3 regions of the Kineococcus sp. NPDC059986 genome follow, and region 1 is predicted to be linked to each of the others. Evidence: riboswitches for the same ligand, from Rfam matches in the RefSeq annotation. Region 1 holds a riboswitch; each other region holds the start of a gene.

Region 1 (7,342 bases):
GTCGCTGACCGGAGCACCCAGCTCCTGCACCGAACGGCGGGAGACGGCGTCGGCGGGTTCCTCCCCCGGGCCGGGGTGGCCGCAGAAGGAGTTCGTCCACACCCCGGGCCACGTGCGCTTCACGGCGGCGCGTCGGGTGAGCAGCGTCCGGCCGGCGCCGTCGACGATCCAGCAGGAGAACGCCAGGTGCAGCGGGGTGCTCGTGTGGTGCACGTCCGCCTTCGGCGCCGTGCCGCAGGGCGTGCCGTCCTCGGTCAGCAGGACGACCAGTTCGACCGTGGGGTCGGCGGGGGCGAGGGTCACCGGAGCACCGTAAGCCGTCTCAGGGGGTGCTGCGCGCGAGGAACGCCGCGACACCCGAGGCGATCCCCTCGGCGGCGCGCTGCCGGAAGGAGGGGTCGGAGAGCAGGGCCGCCTCCTGCGCGTTGCGCATGTTCCCGGCCTCCAGCAGGACCGCCGGGGTCCGGGCGAGGTTCAGGCCGGCGAGGTCGGAACGCCGGGTCAGACCGGGGGCGACGAGGTCGCCCGGGTAGGTCGCCGGGGGCAGTCCCGTCGCCGCCCCGAAGGCCGTGAGCAGGTCCCGGGCGGCAACGTCGGAGGGGGCGAGGACGGCGGCGTTGCCACCGTCGGGGGCGAGCGCGGGTTCGGCGACGTGGAAGCCCTGGTCGTCCGCGGGCGCGCCGTCGGCGTGGACGGAGACCGCGAGCGACGCCCCGGCCTCGTTGGCCAGGGCCGCCCGGACGTCGACGCACGGCCCGACGCCGGTGTCGTCGGGGCGGGTGAGGACGACCGTGGTCCCCCGCGCACGCAACAGGGCCGCGGTCCGCTGGGCGACGTCGAACGCGAAGGCGTGCTCGGGGTAGCCGGCGTCGGTCTCGGTGCCCGCGGTGTTGCAGGGCTTCTCGAAGCCGCCGGCGGGCACCAGGGACCCGATCTGCGCCGGGTGGGCGCCGTTGCCCCCGTTGTGCCCGGGGTCCAGCACGACGACGGGGGCCCGGCGTCCCGCCGGTGCGGAGGGAGCCGCGAGGGGGGTGGCGGAGCGGGAGGTCGCCGGGGCCGCGGGCGGGGTGGCGGCGGGCGTGCCGGCCGGAGAGGAGAGGGGCGTCCCCGTCGGCGCCGCCGGCGTCACGGGCGAGGTCGTGGCGGACGAGGTCGTGGCGGACGAGGTCGTCACGGACGGGGTCGGGACGGACGGGTTCGGGGTGGTGGCGGGCACCGGCGTGGGGCTGGAGCACGCCCCCAGCAGCAGGAGCACGAGGAGGGGGCCGGACCAGCGCCCCGCACTGCGTGGCACGGTCCGACCCCCTCCCCCGACTCCTGCGAGACGACTCCCCACCGACCCGGTCCGGATCAGACGGGGACGGGCTCCGTCGCGGCGGTGACGGCCTCGTCCAGCTCGGCGCCGAGCTGCAGGTCCTCGCCCGCGGCCAGGCGCGCCTCGAGCTCGCGCACCCGCGGGATGACGAGCTCGCCGAAGGCCTCGACCTCCTCCTTGACGTGGAGGAAGCCCAGGAGCATGAGGTCCACGCCGACGAGGCGGTAGGCCAGGATGCGGCGGGCGACCTCGTCCGCGGTGCCGACGAGGCCCGTGCGGAAGCCGTCGTTGTACTGCACGAGGTCGCGGAACTCGCTGTCGGCCCACATGCCCTTGCCGTCCTTCGACGAGCTGCCGGCCTCCTTCACCGCCTCGCCGAAGCCCTCGACCTTGGTGCGGTCGGCCTTGGCGATGATCTCCTCGAGGACCGCCTCGGCCTCCTCGTGGGTGTCGCGGACGACGGCGAAGCCGTTGACCCCGAAGCGGAGGGAACGGCCGTTGGCCGCGGCCTGCGCGCTGACCTCGCGCACGCCCTGGGCCGCCGCGGCGAGGCTCTTGCCGTTCATGAAGTACCAGTCGCTGACGCGGCCGGCCATGGCCTGCGCGGCGGTGGAGTTGCCGCCCTGGAACAGCTCGGGCGCGACCTTCGGCTGCGGGCGGAAGGTGATGTCGGTGGCGTTGAAGAAGTCACCCGACTGGCTGTAGCCGTCCTCGGTCCAGACACCGCGCAGGAGCTCGATGAACTCCTCGGACTGCTTGTAGCGGTCGTCGTGCTCGTGCCAGGTGACGCCGAGCTGTGTCGCCTCGTTCTTGAACCAGCCGGACACGATGTTCAGCGCGAGGCGGTTCTGGGTCAGTTCCTGCGCGGTCGCGGCGAACTTGGCGAGCACACCGGGGTGCCAGAAGAACGGGTGGACCGCGGCGATGACCTTGAGCCGCTCGGTCGCGAGCAGGAGGGCCAGGGAGAACGAGGTGGACTCGTGCTGGGCGTCCGCACCGTAGGAGGCGAGGTAGCGCACCTGGGTCAGGGCGTACTCGAACCCGACGCGCTCGGCCGCCTTGGCCACCTCGACGTTGTAGGCGGGGTCGTGGCTGGTGCGCTGCTCGATCGTCGAGACGACGAGGCCCCCGGAGACGTTGGGGACCCAGTAGGCGAACTTCAGGGGTTCGTGCAGGGGCATCGCGGCGCGTCCTCCATCGGTCCTGGCGGTAGCACCCCCGTGGGGTTGCTGCGGCGTCGTCGAGCCAGGTCTCTCAGCCGCTCTGGATGGGTTCGTCGAAGCGTACCCCGTCGTCGCGCCGTTCAGCGCCCCGAACTTCCGGGACCGCGCCTCTGTCCGTTGCGGCCCAGCGGATGTGGGACAACCCTTTCCGAGGGCCGATCCTCCGGAACCGCTTGACGACGTCGGCGGACGGCTGTCACAGTCCGAAGCAGGTCATGAGCGCCAGCGTCAAGCCCCGGCTCGCTGGCCGGCAACCCTGATTCGTCACGGGGTGCTCCGGGTGAGGACCAGGTCCGCAGGAGTTGCGGGCAAGGACGAACCAGGAGCACCCGTGTCGAAGGCCTGTCCCCGCTCCCGCTGAGCGCACCCCTCTGCTGCTCTGTCCCGTCTCCGGACCCGGCGCCCCGCCGGGCCCGCGACCACCCCTGCCCGGACCCCGCCCGGGACCCTCGCCCAGGAGCCGTCGTGATCGAACTGCGCCACCTCACCAAGACCTACGGGGAAGCCCCGCACACCACCACGGTCCTGGACCGCCTCGACCTCACGGTCCCCGCCGGCAGCATCACCGCCGTCGTCGGTCCGAGCGGCGCCGGCAAGAGCACGCTCGCACAGTGCGTGACGCTGCTGACCCGGCCCACGTCGGGGTCCGTCGTGGTCAGCGGCCAGGACCTCACCCAGCTGGGCGCGGGCCGACTGCGGGAGGCGCGGCGCCGCATCGGCACGATCTTCCAGTCCGACGGGTTGCAGACCCGCCGCACCGCCGCGCAGAACGTCGAACTCCCGCTGCGCTACCTCGGTGTCGTGCCGCGGGACCGCACGCGTCGCGTCGCCGAACTGCTGGACCGGGTCGGGCTGGCGGGTCTGGCCGACCGCTACCCGCACGAACTGTCCGGCGGCCAGCGCCAGCGGGTCGGCATCGCGCGGGCGCTCGCCCTGCGGCCGGGGGTCCTGCTGTCCGACGAGGCGACCTCGGGACTGGACCCGCAGGCGACGGCCTCGATCACCGGCCTGCTGCGGGAGCTGCGCGACGACCTGGGCCTGGCGATCCTCTTCATCACCCACGAGATGGACACCGTCGTCGACGTCGCGGACGCCGTCGCCCGGCTCGAGCACGGACGCATCGTCGAGGCCGCCCCGCTGCTGGACGTCCTGCGCGACCCGGCCTCCCCCGTGGGGGCGGCCCTGCTCCCCCGCCGCGGTGTCGGCGACGCGGGCGGGCTCGTCGTCTGGGAGGTGCACTACCGCGGCGACGACGTCCCGGCCGACTGGCTCAGCGCCGCGTCCCGGGAACTCGGCCACGACCTGGCCCTGCTCGGGGCCTCGGTCGGGACCGTCGCGGGACGCACCGTCGGGCACGCGACCCTCGGCGTCCCCGCGGCGCTCGACCCCACCCTGCTCACCGCCGCCCTCGACCGCCGGGGCCTGCACGCGCAGACCTCGCCGTCGACGGTGCCCTCCCCCCGAGAACTGGACCTCGTGTGAACACCCCGCTCGACCAGATCCCCGCCCTCATCGCGCCCGCGCTCGTCGACACCCTGCTCATGGTGGGCATCGTCATGACGATCGTCGTGCTGCTCGGCGTCCCGATCGGCGTCCTCGTGCACAACCTCGCGCCGGGCGGGCTGCTGGAGCACCGGGTCGCCCACACCGTCCTGTCGTGGGTCGTCAGCACGGGCCGGTCGCTGCCGTTCCTCGTGCTCATGGCCGCCCTCGTGCCGTTCACCCGGTTCGTCACGGGGACGAACATCGGCATCCGCGCGGCCGTCGTCCCCATGGTGCTGGCGGGCACGGCGTTCTTCGCCCGGATCGTGGAGAACTCGCTGCGCTCGGTGCCGCCGAACCTGGTCGCCGTCGCGCAGGCGTCGGGAGCCTCTCCGCTGCAGGTCATCACGACCGTCCAGCTGGCCGAGGCGACCCCGTCGATCATCGGCGGGCTGACCATCAACACCATCGCGATGATCGAGTACTCGGCCATCGCGGGAACCATCGGCGCCGGGGGCATCGGCTACGTCGCGGTCACCTACGGGTACCAGCGCTTCGACCACGCCGTGATGATCGCGACCATCGTCGTCCTCGTCGCGCTGGTCGCCCTCGTGCAGCTCACCGGGGACGCCCTGGCCCGGGCCGCGGACCCCCGCACCCGCCGCCGCTCCTCCCGCACGAACCCCCGCTCGAACTCCTCCGCGAACCCCCGCTCGAACCCCACCCAGAACCTGGAGAAGACCCTTGTCCACTGAGATCCGCGAACCCAGCACCGACGACCACGGCTTCGAGATCCGCAAGCGGCGGCGCTGGCCGTTCGTCGCCGGCGGGGCGGTCGTCCTGCTCGGCGCCGCCGCCGCGATCGTCGTCCCGCGCCTCGGCGGGGACACCACGGCGAACACGCAGGCCGGCGCCACGCTCTACGTCGCCACGGCCGAGGGGAACGCCCGCGAGGAGGCGCTCATCGAGTACATCGCGAAGGACGTCGCCCCCTCGCACGGGATCACGGTCGCGTTCAAGGCGCTGGCGGACTCGAACACCATCAACCGCGCCGTGAGCGACGGTGAGGTCGCCGGCACGATCTACCAGCACAAGCTGTGGCTGGGCCAGGTCCTGCAGGCGAACCCCGACTTCCGCGAGGAGGCCGCGACGCCGGTGTTCCGCTGGGGCTTCGGTCTGTGGTCGGCGAAGTGGAAGACCCCGCAGGACATCCCGGACGGCGGGACCGTCTCGCTGTACTCCGACCCCGCCAACGAGTCGCAGGGGTTGTTCGTCCTCGAGAAGGCCGGGCTCATCACGCTCAAGCCGGGCACGGACGCCGGCAAGGCGACGGTGCAGGACATCGCGAGCAACCCGAAGAACCTGAACTTCACGCTGCTCGACTTCGGTGCCCAGTCCCGGGCGCTGCCCGACCTCGACGCCGCCGTGGGCTACACCGAGTACTACCTCGCGGCGCAGATCCCGATCGAGCAGCAGATCTTCGCCCCGACCGCGCCCGACGAGTTCGCCGGTCAGCTGACCATCGGCTCGCGCTGGAAGGACTCCGAGAACATCAAGGCGCTCGTCGCGACGTTCCAGGACCCGAAGGTCCAGGAGTACCTCGCGACGAACCCGGACGTGAAGGACGTGCTGCTGCCGCTCGACGCGAACTGACCGGCGACCTCGGGACGGAGTCCTCAGACCGGGGTCGGCACGACCCCGGCGAGGACGAGGCAGGAGACGGCGAGCACCAGCAGCATCGCCACGTCGACCCCCCGGGAGCGGACCGCGAGCGAACCCGCGATCCGCACCGGGAGGACGAGGCGCAGGACGGCGGCGACGGCGAGGTCCGTGCCGAGCAGGACCCCGCCGACCGTCGGCCCGGCGAGCAGCGTCAGCGCCAGGGCCGCGACGATCCCGCCGACGAGCGTCAGCAGGACGGCGTTCCCCGGTCCGGGGACCCGCTCGGTACCGACCACCTGCGCCGTCCCCGTCAGTGGGCGAAGTGCCGGGCGCCGGTGAAGTACATCGTCACGCCCGCCGTCGTCGCGGCCTCGACGACCTCGGCGTCGCGGATGGACCCGCCGGGCTGCACGATCGCCCGGACACCGGCGTCGAGCAGGATCTGCGCGCCGTCGGCGAACGGGAAGAACGCGTCGGAGGCCGCGACGGCGCCCGTGGCCCGCTCGGCCCCGGCGCGGTCGACCGCGAGGCGGCAGGAGTCGACGCGGTTCACCTGCCCCATGCCGACGCCGACGGACGCGCCGTCCTTGGCGAGCAGGATCGCGTTGGAGCGCACCGCACGCACCGCGCGCCAGGCGAACGCGAGGTCGGCGAGGACCTCGGGCGAGGCGGCCTCCCCGGCCGCGAGGGTCCAGGCCGCCGGGTCGTCGCCGTCGGCGTCGACCGCGTCGAGGGTCTGCACGAGGACACCGCCGGAGACGTGGCGCCACTCCTGCGCGCCGCGGCCGTACCCCTCGGGCAGCTGCAGGAGGCGGACGTTCTTCTTCTCCTGCAGCACCGCCAGCGCCTCGGGCTCGAACCCGGGGGCGATGACGACCTCGGTGAAGACGGGGGCGACCTGCTCGGCCATGGCGCGCGTCACGACGCGGTTCGCGGCGATGACCCCGCCGTAGGCCGAGACCGGGTCGCACGCGTGGGCCTTGGCGTGGGCGTCGGCGACGTCCGTGCCGGTCGCGATGCCGCAGGGGTTGGCGTGCTTGATGACGGCGACGGCCGGTCCGGGGAAGTCGTACGCGGCGCGCAGGGCGGCGTCGGCGTCGACGTAGTTGTTGTAGGACATGGCCTTGCCGTGCAGCTGGACGGCCTGCGCGATGCCGGGGGCGGCGGTCGGGTCGGCGTAGACGGCGGCCTGCTGGTGCGGGTTCTCCCCGTAGCGCAGGACGTCGGTGCGCTCGAGCGCGATCCCGGCCACGGCCGGCCAGCCCTGGTCATCGGCGTCGAGGGTCTGCTGCGCGAACCACGTCGCGACGGCGGTGTCGTAGGCGGCGGTGTGCGCGAACGCGGCCGCGGCCAGCCGGCGGCGGGCGCTCAGCTCGAAACCCCCGTCGGCCACGGCGGTCAGGACGTCGCCGTAGCGGGCGGGGTCGACGACGACGGCCACGCTCGGGTGGTTCTTCGCCGCCGCGCGGACCATCGAGGGGCCGCCGATGTCGATCTGCTCGACGACCTCGTCGTACGCGGCGCCGGAGGCGACCGTGGCGGCGAAGGGGTAGAGGTTCACGACCACGAGGTCGAAGGGTTCGACGTCGAGCTCGGCGAGCTGGCGGACGTGGTCGGGCAGCCGACGGTCGGCGAGGATCCCCGCGTGCACGCGCGGGTG
Region 2 (7,342 bases), on a different contig from region 1:
CGCCTGGATCGACGCGCACCGCGACGAGCTCGCCGACGGGTTCGCCCGCACCGGCGAGGAGGCACTGCGTCGCGAGGTGCTCGCGGTCCGGGAGGGGACGTTCGTCTCCCGGGCCCTCGGCAGCCGCTACCTCAGCTGGGCGTGGGACCGCGTGGTGGCACAGCTCCCACCCTCCGTCCGCCTGCACGTGCACCGCACCCGGGTCACCGACGTGCGGGGCGCCGAGCTCCAGGTCGTCGTCCTGGAGGACGGGACGGAGCTCCTCGTCGACGGGATCGTGCTCGCCCAGGGGCACCCCGACGTCGTCCCGGGGCCGCGGGAACGGTCGGCGCGCGAGTTCGCCGACCGGCACGGGCTGGGGTACGTCGCCCCCGGCTACACGAGCGACCTCGGCCTCACCGACGACGAGGACACGCTGCCCCCGGGACGGGACGTCCTCGTCGCGGGCATGGGCCTCGCCTTCGTCGACCTGCTCGTGCTGCTCACCCAGGGCCGCGGCGGACGCTTCGAGGACACCGCGGACGGACCGGTCTACCACCCGAGCGGCCGTGAACCCGTGCTGCACGTCGGGTCCCGGCGCGGGGTGCCCTACCGGTCGAAGATCACCTACGTGCTGGACGAGCGCCCGCCGCTGCCGCGCTTCCTCACCGCGGACTCGCTGCCCGCCGACCGGGTGCTGAACCTGCGGCGCGACGTGTGGCCCCTGGTGGCCAAGGAACTCGCCGGGGCGCACTACGCGGAACTGTTCCGCGCGCACGCCGGGCGGACGTCGCTGGACCGCGAGGAGTTCGACGCCCGGTTCGCCGCCGCCGCGTGGGGGTCGCCGGAACTCGACACCCTCGTGGCGCAGGCCGTCCCGGCCGCCGGGGACCGCTTCGACCTGCACCGGCTGGACCGGCCCCTCGACGGGTGGTGGGCACCGTCCGGCGCGGGCGTGCACGAACGCGTGCGCGCGCACGTGGCCGCCGACGTGGCCCGCCGCGGCGACGCCGGGTTCAGCATGGACGCGGCGGTGTTCCACGCCCTGCTGTCGTCCTACGTCGCGGTCGCCGGTCTCGCCCACGACGGCCGGCTCGACGACGTCTCGGTCGCCGAGGTCGACGGCTGGTGGCACGGGCTGTTCAGCTACCTGGCCTCCGGACCGCCGCCGCGGCGGCTGGCCGAACTGCTCGCCCTCGCCGACGCCGGGGTCGTGCGCTTCCTCGGCGGCGACGTGCGGTTCACGGCGGACGAGGTCGGCGGGTGCTGGACAGCGCGCCCGGCGAACTCCCCCGACGCCGTGAGCGCCACCGTCCTCGTCGACGCCCGGTTGCCCGAAGCCCGGGTCACCGCCAGCGCGGACCCCTTGCTGCGCAACCTGTCCGACCGCGAGGAACTCCGGGAGCTCGGTGGCGGGAAGCTCGTCGTCGACCCCGAGCAGCGCCTCGTGCACGCCGACGGCACGGTCCACCCCCGGCGTTTCGCCGTCGGGCCCTGGGTGGCCGGGGGCGGCTGGGCGGCCGCGTTCGCGCGCCCCGGGCTGGACGCGGGGTTCTTCCGCCTCAACGACCGCGTCGCGCGGGCGCTCCTCGCGCTGGCTCCCGCCCGGGCGCCGGAGGTCAGCGTCGTCGCGCCGCGCGCAGCCAGTACCGCGCCGTCCCGGCGAACGCCGGCCGCCCGCTGAGGTCCACCTCGAGCTCCTCCAGGTCGGCCGCGACGCGGTCGTCGACGCGTTCGGCGTCCTCCAGCAGGGCGGTGACGGCGAGCACGCCCGCACGGCCGACGACGTCGCAGCCGGCGTCGGCGAGGGCGTCCTCCACGAACTCCGGGGACAACCGCAACGCGGTGTGACCCGTCGCGGGATCGGTCGCGCGCTCGGCGTCGAGCGACACCCACGCGGCCGCCGGCCCCTGCCCCAGCACCGTCGCGAGGACGTCCGCGGGCGGGTTCGGGGCGAGCAGCGACACGAGGCCGCCGGGGCGGACCGACGACACGAGCGTCGCGACGTCGGCCCGCACCTGCGCGTGCGAGGCCCTGTGCTGCAGCACGTCGTGGCAGAAGACGACGTCGAAGGACCCCGACCCGCCCGCGCGGTGCCGGGTCAGCGCGGCCAGTGCCGTCAGGTCCTCCAGGTCGGCCGCCACCGTGTGCACCCGGTCGGCGACACCCGCCGCCGCGGCCGCAGCCCGGGCCAGCGCCAGCATCTCCGGCGAGCGGTCCAGGACGGTGACGTCGTGCCCGGCGAGGGCGAAGGGCAACGCGTCGCGACCGTCCCCGCCTCCCGCGTCCAGCACGCGCAACCCGTCGCCGAGGTCGGCGGTCCAGTCCCGCAACAGCCGGGCGACGACGTGGTACCGCAACCGTCCCCACGGCGAGTCCTGCCACAACGCCCAGGCCGCGTCCCCCGCGGGCCCGTTCGTGGGCCTCACCTCGTGTCCACCCGGATCACCCGAAGAGGCGGGACCCGGCGATCCGGGCGCCTTCGCCCAGGGCCGCGAGCTTGGCCACCGCGATCTGCGGGTGGATGCGACCGCCGAGACCGCAGTCGGTCGAGGCGACGACGTTCTCCGCCCCGACGACGGAGGCGAACCGTTCGATCCGGTCGGCGACGAGTTCGGGGTGCTCCACGACGTTCGTGGCGTGGCTGACGATGCCCGGCACGATCTTCTTCCCCGCCGGCAGCTGCACGTCGCGCCACACCTTCCACTCGTGCTCGTGCCGCACGTTGGCGGCCTCGAAGGAGTAGGAACCGGCGTCGATCTCGAGCATGAGGTCGACGATGTGGCGGAACTCGACGTCGGTGGTGTGCGGACCGTGCCAGCTGCCCCAGCAGAGGTGGAACCGCACCTGCTCCGGCGGCAGGCCGCGCAGGGCGTGGTTGAGGGCCTCGACGCGGATGCGCGTGAACGCGCGGTAGTCCTCCACCGAGGGTTCGGGGTTGATCTGGTCCCAGTTCTCGGCGATCGACGGGTCGTCGACCTGGACGGTGAGCCCGGCGTCGACGATCGCGCGGTACTCCTCGCGCAGGACGTCCGCCCACGCCCAGATGTGCTCCTCCTCGGTCGCGTAGTACCGGTTGGAGATGCGCGCACCACTGCCCGGGGACAGCGAGGTGATGAAACCCTCCCCGACGCCGGCCGCCGCGAGACCGGCCTTGAGGTTCGCGATGTCGGAGGCGATCGCCGCGTGACCGGTGTACGAGAGCGGCCCCGTGGTCGCGGGGAACGCCGTCGCGTTCTTGCCCGTGGAGATGCCCGACGTCGGGTCGGTGTAGGCGTCGCGGAAGATCGTCCAGTCGCGGCGGTCGGGGAAGCTCGTGAGCCGGACGTTCCCCGGTTCGGACCGGACCACGGGCTGGGTGAACAGGTCCTCGCCCGTGACCTCGAGCCCGGCGACGCGCTGGAACGAGTACGACCACCAGGCGCCGTAGTCGACGGCGCTCGTCATGGCCTTGCCGTACTCGCCGTCGCCGACGATCGTCACCCCGAGGTCGCGCTGGCGGCGCACGAGGTCGACGACGGCGTCGGTGAGCAGGGCCTCGAACTCGGGTGTGCGTTCGAGGGTGAAACCGTCGGCGCCGATCGTGCGCGCGTCGTTGGCGGCGATGAGTTCGGGGGTGCGCGGCAGGCTGCCGGCGTGGGAGACGGGGACGGACCTGGTCACGGGTGGTGCTCCGTTCGGGGGGAGTTCAGGCGCGGGCGAGGGCACGGTCGAGGTCCTCGAGGAGGTCCTCGACGTCCTCGAGTCCGACGGACAGGCGCAGGACGGCGTCGGTGAGGCCGATGGCGGCGCGACCGTCCGGCCCCAGCCGGCGGTGCGTCGTCGTGGCCGGGTGGGTGGCGAGGGACTTGGCGTCGCCGAGGTTGTTGGAGATGTCGACGACCTGCAGCGCGTCGAGCACCTCGAAGGCACGGTCCTTGCCGCGCCCCTCGGGGGCGTCGAGCGCGAACGTGACGACGGTGCCGCCGAGGTCCATCTGCCGCCGGGCGAGCTCGGCCTGCGGGTGGCTGGCCAGCAACGGGTACCGGACCCAGCGGATGCCCGGTTGCGCCTCGAGGTGCTCGGCGATGCGCAGGGCGTTCGCGGCGGAGTGGCGGACCCGCAGGCTCAGGGTCTCCAGACCCTTCGCCAGGGTCCAGGCGTTGAACGGGCTGAGGGTGGGCCCGGTGTGCCGGGTGAGTTCCTTGAACCGGCCGCCGAGGAACTCCTCGGTGCCCAGGACCGCTCCGCCCATCACGCGGCCCTGACCGTCGATGTGCTTGGTCGCGGAGTACACGACGACGTCGGCACCGAACCGCAGCGGCCGCTGCCCGACGGGCGAGGCGAACGCGTTGTCGACGACGACGGTCGCGCCCGCGGCGTGCGCGAGTTCCGTGACGGCCGCGATGTCGACGAGGGTCTGCATGGGGTTGGCCGGGGTCTCGAAGAACACGGCCTGCGCACCGTCGGCCAGGGCCTGTTCCCACTGCGCGAGGTCCTCGCCGTCGACGAACACCGTCTCGACCCCCCAGCGGGGCAGGATCTCGTCGAGCACGACGAAGCAGGACCCGAAGAGGCTGCGGGCCGCCACGACCCGGTCGCCCGCGCCGAGGAGCGCGGCGAGGGCGTAGAACACCGCCGACATGCCGCTGGCGAGGCCGTAGCAGGCCTCCGCCCCCTCCAGCTGCCGCAGCCGCTCCGTGAACACCGACACCGTGGGGTTGCCGTACCGCGAGTAGACGTACCGGTCGACGTCACCGGCGAACGCGGCCTCCGCGGCGGCGGCGCTCTCGTACACGTACCCGGACGTGAGGTACAGCGCCTCGGCCGTCTCCTCGAACCCCGACCGGGCGAGGCCGCCGCGGACGGCGGTGGTGTCCGGCCGCCACTGCGGGTCGTTCACGACTGCCGCCAGGGCAGACCGGCCGCCCGCCAGCCGGAACCGCCCCGGTGGCCCTCGCCGTCGAGCGGACCCTCGAACCCCTCGAGCACGTTGTAGCTGACCGCGATCCCCGCCGCGGTCGCCGTCTCGGCCGCCGCCACGGACCGCTGACCCGAGCGGCAGAGGAAGACGACCTTCCGGTCGGTCCCGGGGACGATGCCCGCCTCCGCGAGCTCGCCCAGGAACCGGCCGGGGTCGACCGGCAACCAGGAGACGAGGACGGGCTCGCGCTCGAGCCCGCTGGGAACCCCCACGAACCGCCACTCCGCCTCGGTGCGCACGTCCACGAGGACGGCGTCCGGGTCGTCCTGCACCAGGTCGAAGGCCTCACGCGGGGTGAGGTCACCGGCGTAACCCACTGTTCCTCCCATCGGTCCTGGCATGAGCACCCTCCGGGACGGCGGTCCGTCCCCGGGGTTGCTGCGGCGTCGACGAGCCAGGTCTCTCGGCCGCTCTGGATGGTCCGGTCAGCCTAGGGCATCGACCGACGGGGGCGGTGCCGCGGCGGCGACGCGGTCGACAAGCGCGGCGTCGGCGCCCAGCACCTCGACGCCGGTGGCGACCGGTCGCAGGAAGACCGTGCAGCGTTCGTCGGTCAGGCACGTCCGGAGCGTTCCCGCCGCGACGGCGGGGCTGTCCGCGAGCCGGGCGAGCAGGCGTGGCGACGGGTCGTGCTCGACGACGACCGTCGTGCTGCGGCCGTCGGGGTCGGGCCGGGTCTGCACGCTCTGGTGGTGCTGCGGCCCGATCCCGTCCCGCAGCCGGGTGAACTCCGCGACGAGCCGGTCCTCCGACGCGCCGGCGGGGTCGTGGGGCAGTTCCGTCCACACCTGCACCGGTCCCGTCGCCGGCAACGCGGCCACGAGAGCGGCCAGGACGCCGGCCCTGTCCCCCTCCCCCGCACCGGTCCGCCGCAGGACCACCCGGGGCAGGACGAAGGAGTCGATGAACGGCGGCGGCGGGAACCACGTCCCGCACCGGCCCTCGGCAGCTTCGTCGGGACCGGCGCCCGGCCGCGCACCACTCATCCCCGGACGCTACCGGCCCCGTCGGCGCGGGTCAGAGGAAGCGGTGCATGACGTGCAGGCCGACGTACCCGTGCTCGGGGTGGTCGAAGGCCTGCGGCACGGTGCCGAGGACCGCGAAGCCGAGGGACTGCCACAGGGCGACGGCGGCGGCGTTGGTCTCCACGACGGCGTTGAACTGCATCGCCAGGAAGCCACGGTCTCGCGCCCACACCAGGACGTGCTCACCGAGGGCCCGGCCCACCCCGCGTCCCCGCGCGGCCGGGGACACCATGAAGCTGGCGGTCGAGACGTGCGACCCGGCGCCGGGCCGGTTCGGCCCGCACTTGGCGGTCCCGAGGACCGTCCCCTCCTCGTCCACGGCGACGAACGTCCCCCACGGCGGCGCGCCGACCCACTCTGCCCGGGCCCGGTCCGACGTGAGCCCCTGCGGCAGCGCGTACGTCTCCCCGTCGGCGACGATCTCGTCGAAGAAGGGCCAGATGCCGGCCCAGTCGGCGTCGGCGTAGTCGCGGATCTCCACGGCGGGCAGGCTAACGGCGGCTAGCGTGCGGAGAGTGACGGACGTCTTCGGGGACCGGTCGGCGCAGTGGGCGCAGTGGCAGGCCGAGCCGTGGGGCCGGGTGCGCTACGCCGTCGTCGCCGAGGTGCTGCGGCGCACGGTCACCGGCACGGGCCTGCGGGTCCTCGACGTCGGCGGGGGCGACGGACAGGACGGGGTGCCCCTCGCGGCCGCCGGGCACAGCGTCACCGTGCTCGACCGCTCACCCGACCTGCTGGGCCGGGCCGCGGAGCACGGGTTCGCCACCCGCGTCGCCGACCTGGACGACGAGCCGGCCGACCTGCAGGGCGCCTTCGACGTCGTGCTGTGCCACAACGTCCTGCACTACCTCGACGACGTGGCGGGGGCCGTGGACCGTCTCACCGCGTTCCTCGCGCCCGGCGGCGTGGTCTCCCTCATGGCACCCACCCCTGCCATGGACGTGCTCGCGGCCGCCGTCCGCCGCCTCGACCCGGCCGAGGCCCTCGCGCTGCTCGACGCGCGCACGGTCCACGGCCAGACCTTCGACCACCCGATGAACCGGCTGGAGTCCGCCACGGTCGAGGAGGCGCTGCAGCGCAGTGGTCTCACGGTGACGGGGCGGTACGGGGTGCGGTGCGTGACGGACCTCGTCACCGACGACGACCGCAAGCGCGACCCCGAGTTCTTCGCTCGACTGCTGGCGCTCGAACTGGCCCTGTGCGACCGGGAGCCCTTCCGGCGGACCGGACGGTTCTGGCTCCTGACGGCCAGGCGCTGAGCCTCAGGCGCGCAGCAGCGCGTCGGCGAGCGCCGACCAGCTGAGCAGCGCGCACTTCACCCGCGCCGGGTACCTCGCCACCCCTGCGAACGCGATGGCGTCGCCGAGGACCTCCT
Region 3 (7,342 bases), on a different contig from region 1:
CATCGGCGTGGTCCGTGCCGTGCCGGGAGAACACGACGTCCGCCGTCCTCGCCGCGAAGTCGCGGCCGGCGGGGGAGTCACCCGCCTGGAAGAGCACGGGGTGCTCCTGGGGGCTGCGTCGGACGGTCGGGGTGAACTCCACGTCGAAGAACCCGTCCTGCACCCGGACGGGGTTGAACCGTTCGCCGTCCCAGCTGTCCCACACGCGCTGGGCGGTCCGGACGAACCGCTCGGCGCGTTCGTAGCGGTCGGCGTGGTCGAGGTACCCGCCGCGCCGGAAGTTCGCCCCCGTCCAGGCGTTGTCGGTGGTGACCACGTTCCACGCGGCGCGGCCCCCGGACAGGACGTCGAGCGAGGCGAGCCGGCGGGCCAGGTCCGCGGGGTCGTTGTACGTCGTGTTCTGCGTCGCGACGAGGCCGATGTGCGTCGTCAGACCAGCCAGGGTCGCGAGTTCGGTGAGCGCGTCGGGGCGGCCGACGACGTCGAGGTCGTGGACCTTCCCCCGCTGTTCGCGCAGACGCAGACCCTCCCCGAGGAAGAACGCGTCGAACAGCCCCCGCTCGGCGGTGCGGACGAGCTGCACGAACGTCGAGTGCGCCATCTGAGAACCGCTGCGGGGGTCGGACCAGATGGTGCTGTGGTTCACGCCCTGGAAGAACACCCCGAAGTGGACGACGGCGTCGGGGAAGCGCAGGTCGGTGGTGCGCGGGTCGGCGGTGGTCACAGGGCGGCTCCTCCGACGGGAGTGGGCTGAGGGGCGAACCGGTTGGCGGGACGGGGCAGTCCCAGGGTGGTGCGCAGCGTCGTCCCCGGCAGCGGGGCCCGCAGGAGCCGGGCCAGGCGCAGGGCCGGGAGCGTCGTGCGCACGAGTGCCGGCAGGTCCTCGTCGAGGACCGCCGCGTGCAACCGGACCCCGTCGACGGTGCGGCTCAGGTCGGTGAGGTACCGGGCGAAGGCCTCGCCCGACCCGGCCCACCGGACCCGGGAATTCCCGGCGTCCGGCGCGGGGGCGGAGGCGTCCAGGGCCGCCAACCGGTCGGCGGCCGGGTGCGCGGTGGTGTCCAGGGCGAACTCGACGTCGAGGACGACGAGGGGAGAGCCTGGGGACCGTCGCGCCCCGGGGTTCCCCGTGAGCACCACGTCGGGGACGTCGGGCCGGTTCCCGAGGTCGTCCTCGTGCACCACGACGACGGCGTGGCCCTGCGGGGACCGCGGAACGGTCAGCGGGCCCTTGACCGACCAGCGGCCCGTGTCGACGTCGACGTGGTGGAGGCGGTCGCGGTCGACGTACCGCCCGGTGGCGACGTCCCGGATCACGGCGTCGTCCTCCCAGGAGTCCCAGAGGGCCCGGACGGTGTCCACGACGTCCGCGAGTTCGGTCGCGGGGTCCGCGGCGACGGGCAGGTCCACACCCCGCGCGACGGCCGGCGGGGACGTCGTCGCGATCCAGCCGGCACGGCCCGCGCTGGAGTGGTCGAGCGAGGCGATCTGGGCGGCGACGTGGAAGGGCTCGGAGTACGTCGTCGCCGCCACGGGGAGCAGGCCGATCGCGTCCGTCGTGCCGGCCAGGAAGGCTGCGCGCTGGACGGCGTCCAGGTGCCCCACCGGGTTGCGCGGGTCGGTCGCGGGCGGGTCCTCGAACGTCAGTCCCGTCAGCCCCTGGGCCTGGGCGGTGACGGCGAACCCCCGCAGCCGGGAGGGGGAGTGGACCTCGTCGGGGGTGCTGCGGGAGCGGCGCCAGGCGGCGGGGTGCCAGCCGCCGCCGTCGACGTCGAGGAACACGTGCAGGGGAGTGGTCACGGGGTCTCCGGAGTGGTGTCGGGGAGTGTGCTGCGCGTCTCGCGCAGCGGGTCGGGCAAGGGCCTCCCGGCGACGCCGGTCGTGTGCGACAGTGAGGCCCCCGAGAGTGGAGGTGCGAGAGGTGCTGCGACGACAGTGGGCGCGATGGTGCGCTGCCGCAACCAGTCTGGGGTCGGTCGTGGTGCAGGGGCTCGCCCTGGCCGGCCACGGCCAGTGGGGGTTCCCGTGGTCGCCAGCGGACCTCGCCCACGCGCAGGAGGGCGGCCACGACGCCGGCCGCCACCTCGAACCAGGCCCCGGCGAACTGACCTGGACGGAGTTCGAGTCCGAGCTGCACGCTCTGCTCGCCCACGAGGCTCCCCGCACCGGCGAAGGGCCGCGGCCCAGCAGCGAGCCGCTGGCCTGAGCGGCGTGCGCCCCGGGGTCACCGGCGGGTGGCGGTCAGGGGGGCGAGGAACGTCTCGGGTGCCGGTCGGGCGTCCGACACCGGCCCCCAGTGGCCGTCGACGACCCCGTAGGTGAGCTCCGGACCGGTCGTCAGGTACTGCCGCAGGGCCCGCAGCAGGCGGTCGACGTCGGCGGACGACGTGCCCACCCCGGTCGAGACGCGCAGACCTCCCGCGCCCAGCCCCAGGGCGTCGGCGAAGCGGTGTGCGCAGAACCGGCCGTCCCGAACCCCCGTGCCGTGCTCGGCGGACAGGTACGCGGCGACCTGCGAGGCGGGGTGACCCGGGACGGTGAAGGTCACGACAGCGACGGCGTCGCGGGGGTGCGGTCGCACGACCTCGACCCCGGGCAGGGCGGTCAGCCCGTCCACGAGCCGGGCGCGCAGCTGCGCCTCGTGGGTCTCCAGGGCCCCGACGGGGAGCGCCGCCAGCGTCCTGCACGCCTGGGCGAGGGCGACCGCGCCGACCACGTTGGGTGAACCCGCCTCGTGCCGGTCGGGGCCGTCCGCCCACGCCACCCCGTCCGCGCTCACGTCCAGCGTCGCGCCCCCGCCGGCCAGGTAGGGGTCGGCCGCGTCCAGCCAGTCCCGGCGACCGACGAGGGCCCCGCTGCCGAAGGGCGCGTACAGCTTGTGGCCGGACAGGGCCAGGTAGTCGATCCCGTCGCGCGCCAGGTCCACCCGCCGGTGCGGCACGAGCTGCGCGCCGTCCACCGCGGTGCGGGCTCCGGCGTCGCGGGCCGCCCGCGCCAGCCGCCGCAGCGGCAGGACCTCCCCCGTGACGTTGGAGGCCCCCGTGACGGCCAGCAGCCCGTAGCGGCCGGTCGCGAGTTCGGCCGCCAGCAGGTCCGCCGTCTCCTCCGCGTCGGCCCCGCCGCGCACGACCGTGGTCCGCGCCGACCGCTGCCAGGACAGCAGGTTGGCGTGGTGCTCGACGTCGGCGACCAGCACCCGGGTCCCCGCGGGGACGGCCTTGGCCAGCAGGTCGAGGGCGTCGGTGGTGCTCCTCGTGAGGACGACGACGTCGTCGGGGCGGGCGCCCACGAACCGGCCGACCTCGGCGCGGGCCTGCTCGAAGAGGGCGGTCGAGACGCGGGACAGGTACCCGGCGCCGCGGTGCACGCTCGCGTAGTGCGGCAGCACCTGGGCGACCCGGTCGGCGACGGCGCGCAACGCCGGGGCGCTCGCCGCGTTGTCGAGGTTCACGTAGGTCGAGGTGCCGCCGGTGGCGAGGGGGACCGGGGTGTCGGCGCCGACGACGGGGAGCAGCGGGTCGACCGGACCGGGGCGGCGACAGGAGGGTCGGAAGGGGGAGAGGGTGCTGGTGCTCACGCAGGAACTCCTGGGAGAGGGGGACCCTGCCGGGAGAACCGGGTCGCCCGGCGAGGTCCGCGCTTGCCGGCTCCACCACGGAACCGGCCAGGTCGTCACCCGGGGCACCCCACCGCGGAGGAGGGTTGCCGGCCAGCGAGCCGGGGCTTGTCGCTGGCGCTCATGACCTGTGCAGGAGCCTGCCACGAGGATCCCGAACGATCAACATCGGTGTGTCGGCGGCCTTCCTTGAGCCCGTCCTGCGCCGCCCGGGTGGTCGTTCCCGGACCACTTGTGGAGCCGAGCGAAGTGCCTCTATGGTCGGAGCACACCATCCAGAGCGGCCGAGAGTCCTGGCTCGACGACGCCGCAGCAACCCCCCGAGCCCGGGCGAGGGTGCTAACGCCAGGCCGATGGAGCCCGTGATGCGCAACACCGATGTCGAACCGACCCCGCGACCCTGTGCGGGACCGGCGCGATGACGCTCGCCCCCCTCGTCGCCGGTGCGGCGGGGCGGCCGACGCTCAGTTTCGAACTCTTCCCGCCGAGGACGGCGGACGGGCGGGATGCGCTGTGGCGCAGACTGTCCGACCTCCTGGCCACCGGACCGGACTTCGTCTCGGTGACCTTCGGGGCGGCCGGTGCCACCCGGGGTCCGAGCCGTGACCTGCTGGCCCACGTCCTGAGTTCCACGGCGGTGCCCGCCATGGCGCACCTGACGTGCGTGGGTTCCTCCCGCCGCGAGGTCGTCGACCTGGCGTGCGAGTTCTTCGACGCCGGCGTCCGGAACGTCCTCGCCCTGCGCGGGGACCCGCCGTGCGGGGCGGGGGAGTTCACCCCCCACCCCGACGGCGTCGCGACGGCCCGCGACCTCGTCGAACTCCTCCAGGTCGCCGACCGGCGGCGCCTCGCGCTGCGGGGTGGGCGTCTCCCCGTCGACGTCCCCCCGCTCAGCCTCGCCGTCGCGGCCTTCCCGCGGGACCGCGACGAGCACGAACTCGCGGTCCTGCGCGCCAAGCAGGACGCCGGCGCGCAGTTCGCCGTCTGCCAGGTCGGCTGGTCCGCCCGGGAGTACGGGACGTTCCTCTCCCGGGCCCGGGCCGCGGGGATCACGATGCCCCTGCTGCCCGGGCTGGCGGTGACCCACGAACTGCGCCGGCTCGAACGGATCGGCGAGCTGACCGGTGTCCCCGCACCGCGGGAACTGCTCGCGGCCCTGGACTCCGGCGACGAACGCGTCCGTCGCCGAGCGGCCACGGCGTTCACCTCCGGGCTCGCCCGCGACCTGCTCGCCGTCGGCGCACCCGGCCTGCACCTCTACACCTTCAACGCGGTCGAGCCCGTCCTCGACCTGCTCGACGACCTGCGCGACCACCTGCGCGACCACACGACCACGACCCGTCCCGCCGAACGCCGCGTCCGCGCGGTAGGAGGAGCCCTCCGATGAGCCAGCACCCGACCACCGACCAGCCGGCGTGGACCGCGACCGTCCTCGGCTACCCCCGCATCGGCCCCGACCGCGAGACGAAGAGGGCGCTGGAGGCCCTGTGGGCCGGGCGTGCCGACCTCGCCGCGACGGAGACGGCCCTGGCGGCCGTGCGGGCGGCGACGGTCCGGCGGCTGAACGCGCTGGGCCTGCCCGCCCACGACGCCTCCATCCCGTCCTCGTTCTCCGCCTACGACCAGGTCCTCGACACGGCCGTCGCCGTGGGTGCTGTTCCGGAACGGTTCGCCGACCTCGTCGCGGCCGACGGACGGGTGGACCTGCAGGCCTACTCGACGATCGCCCGGGGGCGCGGCGCGCTGGCCCCGCTGGAGATGACGAAGTGGTTCGACACGAACTACCACTACCTCGTCCCCGAGATCGGCCCGGGCACCGCGTTCCGGTTCGCCGACGACCGCGGCGTCCGGGAGTTCGCCGAGGCCCTCGCGGACGGGTTCCTCACGCGTCCCGTCCTCGTCGGTCCGGTCACGTTCCTGCTGCTGGCCAAGGCGTCCGACGACAGCCCGGCCGGGTTCTCCCCGCTGTCGCGGCTCGAGGACCTGCTGGGTGCCTACGAGCAGCTGCTCGCCGCCTACGCCGCGGCGGGGGCGACCTGGGTCCAGCTCGACGAACCGGGGCTGGTGAGCGACTCCGCCACGGCCGGTGTCGACGGGCTCGACGAGCTGGTCCGCGCCACCTACGAGCGGCTCGCGGCGGTCCCGTCCCGTCCGCGGCTGCTGGTCGCCACGCCCTACGGGGACGCGCACGGGTTCCTGGGGGCGTTGAGCGCGGTGGAGGGGATCGCGCTCGACCTCGTCAAGGGCTCCGTGCCCGCGGACGGTTCCGCGCTGGCCGGCAAGACCGTCGTCGCGGGCGTCGTCGACGGGCACAACGTCTGGCGCGGTGACCTCGAGCACGCGCTGGCGACACTGCGTTCCCTGCAGGACGGGCCCGCCCACGTCGTCGCGGGGACGTCGACCTCGCTCCTGCACGTGCCGCACGACGTGGACCGCGAGACGGCGCTGCCGGAACGACTGCGCAGCTGGCTGGCGTTCGCCGACCAGAAGGTCGCCGAGGTGGTGCTGCTGGGCCGGGCGCTCGCCGACCCCGCGGCCGCAGGAGTCGCGCAGGGGCTGGCGGCGTCGGCCGCGGCCCGCGCCGACCGGCTCGGCGCGCCCGGAGTCGTGCGGCCCGACGTGCGGGAACGACTCGCGAGGCTGACCCCGGAGGCGTTCCGCCGCAGCGACTACGCCGTCCGCCGTGCGGCGCAGGAGGTGGCGCTCGGGCTGCCCCTGCTGCCGACGACCACCATCGGCTCGTTCCCGCAGACGCCGGAGATCCGGCGGGCGCGGGCGGCCTGGAGCCGCGGCGAACTCGGTCAGGAGGCCTACGAGGAGTTCCTGCGCGCCGAGATCGACCGCGTGGTGCAGCTGCAGGAGGAGCTGGGGCTCGACGTCGTCGTGCACGGCGAACCCGAGCGCAACGACATGGTCCAGTACTTCGCCGAGCAGCTCGACGGGTTCGCCGTCACCGAGCACGGCTGGGTGCAGTCGTACGGTTCGCGCGGGGTGCGACCGCCGATCCTGTGGGGCGACGTGACCCGTCCTGCGCCCATCACGGTGCCGTGGAGCACGTACACCGCCGGGCGCACGGCCAAACCCGTCAAGGGGATGCTGACCGGTCCGGTGACGATCCTGGCCTGGTCGTTCGTCCGGGACGACCAGCCGCTGGGGGACACCGCGAAGCAGGTCGCCCTGGCGCTGCGCGACGAGGTCGCCGACCTCGAGGCGGCCGGCATCGGGATCGTCCAGGTCGACGAACCCGCGCTGCGTGAACTGCTGCCCCTGGCCGCGGCCGACCAGCCCGCGTACCTGGACTGGTCCGTCGCCTCCTTCCGGCTCGCCACCGCGGGGGCGGTCGACACCACGCAGGTGCACACCCACCTGTGCTACTCGGAGTTCGGCGAGGTCATCGACGCCATCGACGGCCTCGACGCGGACGTCACGAGCATCGAGGCGGCACGATCGCGGATGGAGGTGCTCGAGGACATCGCCCGGGCGGGTTTCGCCCGCGGCATCGGTCCCGGCGTCTACGACATCCACTCCCCGCGGGTCCCCTCCGTCGAGGAGGTCGTCGGCCTGCTGCGGGCGGCCGTCGCGTCCGTCCCCGCGCGCCAGGTCTGGGTGAACCCCGACTGCGGGCTCAAGACGCGCGGGTACGCCGAGACGACGGAGTCGCTCCGGAACCTCGTCGAGGCGGCGCGCACCGTGCGGTCCGAACTGCCGGTGGCGAGCCCCGTCGCG

Evidence for each region. Region 1 has a riboswitch for S-adenosylmethionine ahead of sfnG (dimethylsulfone monooxygenase SfnG). Riboswitches for the same ligand answer to the same signal wherever they lie in the genome.
Region 2: another riboswitch for S-adenosylmethionine. It lies ahead of AB0637_RS07660 (rhodanese-like domain-containing protein); the one in region 1 lies ahead of sfnG (dimethylsulfone monooxygenase SfnG).
Region 3: another riboswitch for S-adenosylmethionine. It lies ahead of AB0637_RS10055 (methylenetetrahydrofolate reductase); the one in region 1 lies ahead of sfnG (dimethylsulfone monooxygenase SfnG).

The regions. Positions count from the first base shown of each region.
Region 1 covers NZ_JBFBND010000005.1:57,719-65,060, forward strand. The annotation lists gene idi (isopentenyl-diphosphate Delta-isomerase) at 1-303, opposite strand, end outside; gene AB0637_RS06025 (N-acetylmuramoyl-L-alanine amidase) at 323-1,294, opposite strand; gene sfnG (dimethylsulfone monooxygenase SfnG) at 1,351-2,496, opposite strand; SAM riboswitch class I at 2,507-2,589, opposite strand; SAM riboswitch class IV at 2,750-2,859, shown strand; gene AB0637_RS06035 (ATP-binding cassette domain-containing protein) at 3,004-4,020, shown strand; gene AB0637_RS06040 (methionine ABC transporter permease) at 4,017-4,775, shown strand; gene AB0637_RS06045 (MetQ/NlpA family ABC transporter substrate-binding protein) at 4,765-5,673, shown strand; gene AB0637_RS06050 (DUF3017 domain-containing protein) at 5,697-5,978, opposite strand; gene purH (bifunctional phosphoribosylaminoimidazolecarboxamide formyltransferase/IMP cyclohydrolase) at 5,993-7,342, opposite strand, start outside.
Region 2 covers NZ_JBFBND010000007.1:81,186-88,527, forward strand. The annotation lists gene AB0637_RS07640 (FAD/NAD(P)-binding protein) at 1-1,663, shown strand, start outside; gene AB0637_RS07645 (methyltransferase domain-containing protein) at 1,599-2,408, opposite strand; gene AB0637_RS07650 (cobalamin-independent methionine synthase II family protein) at 2,425-3,642, opposite strand; gene AB0637_RS07655 (O-succinylhomoserine sulfhydrylase) at 3,668-4,861, opposite strand; gene AB0637_RS07660 (rhodanese-like domain-containing protein) at 4,858-5,259, opposite strand; SAM riboswitch class I at 5,265-5,365, opposite strand; gene AB0637_RS07665 (hypothetical protein) at 5,368-5,928, opposite strand; gene AB0637_RS07670 (GNAT family N-acetyltransferase) at 5,960-6,448, opposite strand; gene AB0637_RS07675 (methyltransferase domain-containing protein) at 6,483-7,226, shown strand; gene sufU (Fe-S cluster assembly sulfur transfer protein SufU) at 7,230-7,342, opposite strand, start outside.
Region 3 covers NZ_JBFBND010000010.1:90,593-97,934, forward strand. The annotation lists gene AB0637_RS10035 (NtaA/DmoA family FMN-dependent monooxygenase) at 1-724, opposite strand, end outside; gene AB0637_RS10040 (LLM class flavin-dependent oxidoreductase) at 721-1,800, opposite strand; gene AB0637_RS10045 (hypothetical protein) at 1,979-2,206, shown strand; gene AB0637_RS10050 (aminotransferase class V-fold PLP-dependent enzyme) at 2,225-3,577, opposite strand; SAM riboswitch class IV at 3,632-3,745, opposite strand; SAM riboswitch class I at 3,885-3,976, shown strand; gene AB0637_RS10055 (methylenetetrahydrofolate reductase) at 4,035-5,003, shown strand; gene metE (5-methyltetrahydropteroyltriglutamate--homocysteine S-methyltransferase) at 5,000-7,342, shown strand, end outside.